Regions from separate parts of the Mesorhizobium sp. KR2-14 genome, predicted to be linked through region 2. Evidence: predicted binding sites of a transcription regulator. Region 2 holds the regulator's gene; the other holds the start of a gene.
What was found. The regulator PhoB, encoded in region 2, activates phosphate uptake and scavenging genes when phosphate is short. The targets are predictions, from matches to a motif close to TGTCATNNANCTGTCAT.
Positions count from the first base shown of each region.

Region 1 (2,395 bases), on a different contig from region 2:
TCGGGCATCGGCGTGCTGGTGTTTGCCGGCCTGACCGCCTACGACACGCAGAGCATCAAGGAAATGTATTTCGAGGGCGACGACGTGCTGGTCGCCGGCCGCAAGGCCATCATGGGCGCGCTGAGGCTCTACCTCGACTTCATCAACCTGTTCACCTTCCTGCTGCAGTTCCTCGGCAACCGCGAATAAGTGGGGCGCGAGGCGCAGGCCGGAAACGGCTGGATCAGAAACAAGATCGGGGCGGCCTAAAAGGCCGCCCTTTTCTTTTGGCCGGCTTGCCGCTTAAAATCGGGCATCAATGTCATGGTGCCTAAAAAATGAGCAGAATTGAAATCCGGTCGGCAGAGGAAGACGATCTCGATGCCATCACCGCAATCTATGCCGACGCGGTCTTGCACGGCACGGCCAGCTACGAGTTGGAGCCGCCGTCGCGCGGGGAAATGGAACTGCGCTTCGCAGCACTTCGCGATCCCGGCTATCCCTATCTGGTCGCGGTGCGCGACGGGGCGATCCTTGGCTTTGCCTATGCCGGGCCGTTCCGGCAGCGCCCGGCCTACCGTTTCATCGTCGAGGATTCTATCTATGTCGCCCCCGAGGCCAAGGGACAGGGGATAGGAAGCCTGCTGCTGGAGCGTCTCGTGGCCGAGACGGAAGCACTGGGCTTCCGCCAGGTCGTCGCGGTCATCGGCGATGGCTCGCCGGAGAGTGCCTCGGTGCGGCTGCACGAGAGGCTTGGCTTCCGCCACTCGGGCATGCTGGAAGGGTCAGGCTACAAGCACGGCCGCTGGCTGGACACGGTGTTCATGCAGCTTGCGCTGAACGGCGGTTCTTCCGTTTCGCCCGATCCGGCTTCGCTGCCCGCCCGCATGGGGCCGCCGCAGGGCTGAGCCAGCCGCCCGCAGCCTCGGCCTGCTCAGGCCTGGTGGATCACCCGGAGCTTCTTGTCGAACACTCCGAGCACGCGGGCCAGCTCGTGCCCACGCTTTACGACGAGACCTCCGGCGGCGACCACGCTGAACGCCCCCTGCTTGCGCGCAAGCTGCGGGTCCTTCACGATCTGGTACAAGGGCGTTTCGCTGGTCCGGCGGAACACCGAGAACACGGCGCGATCGTTCAGGTGGTCGATCGCATAGTCGCGCCATTCGTTGGCGGCGACCATGCGGCCGTAAACCCTGAGGATCTGGTCGAGCTCGCGTCTTTCGAATGAAACGTTCTGGGCGCGCGTTTCGCGCCGTGCCTCGGGAAAGGGAATCAATATTCCTATTTCTTCCCCACCCTCCCCTGCGGTTCCGCGTTTCGACATCCGGCGCGCTTCCCATGACAGTTTGGCAACGACCAAGGTTGCGCTTTCGCGCAGCAATTGCAAGCCCGCAGCCGGCTAAAGTGCGCCGCTTCGGCAGGCATTTCGGTAGATAAAGCCTGGCGCCGCAGCCTTCGGCATGCTGCCCCGCCGAAGCCGGCGCTCACGAACGGGTACAGCGTGTTTTCAATGGTGATTCAGCGCCATAATTCCGCCGTTTTTTACCCGCGTTCGCGCCCCATTGTCGGACAAACTTATCAACGTTGCCTGAGACGGTTCGGTCCGGCACCGGCCTGTAAACCCCAAGCCCCCCGCCCACGGGCCAGCGTCGGATCGAACCAACCTCGGTTCTCTTCCTTGAACCCCGGGTACGACGATCCCCTAAACTCCAGCCGGCGCCTGCGTTTTATGGGTGCCGGTTTTTTGCAGCGGCCTATCCCCGGGGCTGGGCCTCGAGCTTGCGATAGGATGCGGCGCCGAGAACAGGGCCAGGCACTCCGTCCTTGCCGACGGCTTGGAGCAGTACCGCGCAACCGCCACTTTCGGGAATGTTCCGGGCTGGCACCTCGTAGGTCGTCGCCTCGCCGCGCCAGACCCCGGCGGCCTGCACATTGGTCACGGAGTTCCAGTAGGTGATGACCCTGCCTTCGTTCTCGCCTTCCTTCATGCGCACCGCCTGTGGCGGCGCGAAAAAGACCAGCATCACATAGGCCTTGGGGGCGATTCCCTGCGCCGGGCCGGCGTTGATTATCAGGCTGTCGCCGTGGTGGCGAACGCTGACGTCCACGCTAAGCCCCTCGCCCGAGCTGTTCAGTTGCCGAAATGCCGCGTCGATTTCGCTGCGCTTGCCCCCGTTCACATGCACGCGCCCATTGATAACGGCCTGCGGCGTGTAGACCGATCGGGCGCCGAATGCGCGCATATAGGAATATTGGCGATCGGTGCTTTCCGAATTGCTCAGTGTGTCGCGCCAGCCGAGATAATCCCAATAGTCGACATGATAGGCGATCGCGACAAGGTCGGTGCTGTTGGCCAGTTTTTCGAAGATCTTGTCGGCCGGGGGGCAGGTTGCGCAGCCCTGGCTGGTGAACAGCT
Region 1 covers NZ_JBDZDR010000003.1:79,918-82,312, reverse strand. The annotation lists gene ABLE86_RS09410 (Bax inhibitor-1/YccA family protein) at 1-189, shown strand, start outside; gene ABLE86_RS09405 (N-acetyltransferase family protein) at 318-887, shown strand; gene ABLE86_RS09400 (DUF2794 domain-containing protein) at 914-1,303, opposite strand; gene ABLE86_RS09395 (DUF1223 domain-containing protein) at 1,734-2,395, opposite strand, start outside.
Region 1: ABLE86_RS09400 (DUF2794 domain-containing protein) is a predicted target of PhoB. The motif match lies at 1,318-1,334, and genes of this name have one in related genera.

Region 2 (2,395 bases):
GACATGGGCGATCTGGCCGGCGCCATGGTCTGTGGCGCCATCCGGGCGCTGGTCAATTCCGACAATGCGCTTGCCCAGCGGGTGATTTCCGACGACGCGGTGATGGACGCGCGCCAGCGCGAGCTGGACGACCGCGCCATCACGCTGATCGCCAAGCGGCAGCCCATGGCGCAGGACCTGCGCGCCGTGGTGGGCGCGATCCGCATGGCCGGCGACCTGGAGCGGATCGGCGACCTTGCCAAGAACATCGCCAAGCGCGTCGGCGCCGTGGGTGAGAGCGCCACGCCGCGCAGCCTCGCCCACTCCATCGAGACGATGTCGGACATGGTGCTGGAGCAGATCAACGGCGTGGTCGACAGATATGTGACCCGCCAGCCCGAAGGCCTGAAGGCGCTGCGCGCGGCGGACGAGAACATCGACGTGAAGTACACCTCCGTGTTCCGCGAGCTGCTGACCTACATGATGGAGGATCCGCGCAACATCACCGCCTGCACGCATCTTCTGTTCTGCGCCAAGAACCTCGAGCGCATCGGCGACCATGTCACCAACATCGCCGAGAACGCCTACTATGTGATGACTGGCCAGCAGTTGCCGCCCAACCGGCCGAAGTTCGACGAGACCTCGCTTTCGGCGCCGGAATCGACGACCTGAGCGGGAGACCGGAAAAGTGATGATCGCCCCGAAAATCATGGTAGTGGAGGACGAGGAGCCGCTGGGCGTCCTGCTCCGCTACAATCTGGAATCGGAAGGCTATCAGGTCGAGGTCGTGCCACGTGGCGACGAGGCGGAAATCCGCCTGCAGGAGAATGTGCCCGACCTTCTGGTGCTGGACTGGATGCTGCCGGCGGTCTCCGGCATCGAACTGTGCCGCCGCCTGAGGATGCGCCCCGAGACCGAGCGCCTGCCCATCATCATGCTGACGGCGCGCGGCGAGGAGAGCGACCGCGTGCGCGGCCTTTCCACCGGCGCCGACGACTATCTGGTCAAGCCGTTCTCGACGCCGGAATTCATGGCGCGGGTGAAGGCGCTGCTGCGCCGCGCCAAGCCCGAGGTTCTGTCCAGCGTGCTGAAGGTGGGCGACATCATGCTCGACCGCGAGGCGCACCGCGTCTATCGCGGCAAGAGCGAGATCAAGCTCGGGCCCACCGAATTCCGCCTGCTGGAATTCATGATGCGCCACCCCGGCCGCGTCTTCTCGCGCGGGCAGCTGCTCGACAATGTCTGGGGCGAGACGATCTATATCGACGAGCGCACGGTGGACGTGCATGTGGGCCGCCTGCGCAAGGCGATCAATCCCGGCAACCTGCCGGATGTGATCCGCACCATCCGAGGCTCGGGCTACGCCATCCGCGAGGACTGAGCCCGGCCCGGCCGCCGCTCAAGCCGCGCCCGCGGCGCTTAGCGGCGCAGGGCCCGGCGCGAAGATTTCGCGGTCAAGGAAGGTGAGGGCGGTCATTGTGCAGCCTTCGCGGATCAGCGGCCGTTCGTTCGGCAAGGTGTCGAAGGAGATCGCCTTGTTGTGCTGGCCGCCCGCGGTCTTGTCGATAGCTGAGCGCAGCGCCGGCTCGATGAGGTCGAAGGCGGTCGCGCCGATGCCGACCAGCGCGACGGGTGCGGGGTCGATCAGCGCAAACAGGCTGCCGAGGCCGAAGCCGATGGCTTCGCCGGCGATGCGGAAGGCCTCGCGCTCCGGGCCGTCGGCCGCCCGCGCCCTGTCGGCCATGGCGCGTATCTCTTCGTCCGAAATGTCTGCCAGCGGCGCCTGGTCCTCGCTTTGGCCCCGCGCATTGCGCCAGATGGCGTAGTTGCCGGCATAGGCTTCCACGCAGCCGCGCCGGCCGCAGCGGCACAGCGCCCCGTCGGGCCGGTGGATCATGTGGCCGAACTCGCAGCCCGACGATTGCGTGCCGGTGAACAGCTCCCCCTTCAGCACCATGCCCATGCCGATGCCGTGCGAGAGCAGGATGGCGATGAAGTCGTTGCGGTAGCGCTCGGGCTTTCGCCAGCGCAGCGCCACCGCGATCATGTTGCAGTCGTTCTCCACGGTGGCGGGGATGCCGGTGGCGGCTTCGATCCGGTCGGCGAATTCGAGATGCGCGTGCGGCGTGATCGGCGACCACAGCATCATGCGCGAGCCGGCATCGGTGATGCCCTGCACGGCCATGCCGATGCGCAGCACGCGATGGCCTACGGCCCGGCGGGCCTCGACCTGCCGGCGCACCATGGCGACGCAGTCGCCGAGCAGCGCTTCGCGCCCGGTGGCCAGCGTCTCCAGCCGGCGCTCTTCCGATGCGACCACCTGCCCGGCGTAGTCGACCACGGCGACCGACAGGAAATTGAGCGACAGCACCACGGTGATGACTTCGGCAGCTTCCGGGGCGAGGCCGAGCGCTAC
Region 2 covers NZ_JBDZDR010000007.1:105,705-108,099, forward strand. The annotation lists gene phoU (phosphate signaling complex protein PhoU) at 1-651, shown strand, start outside; gene phoB (phosphate regulon transcriptional regulator PhoB) at 671-1,360, shown strand; gene ABLE86_RS17685 (ROK family protein) at 1,379-2,395, opposite strand, start outside.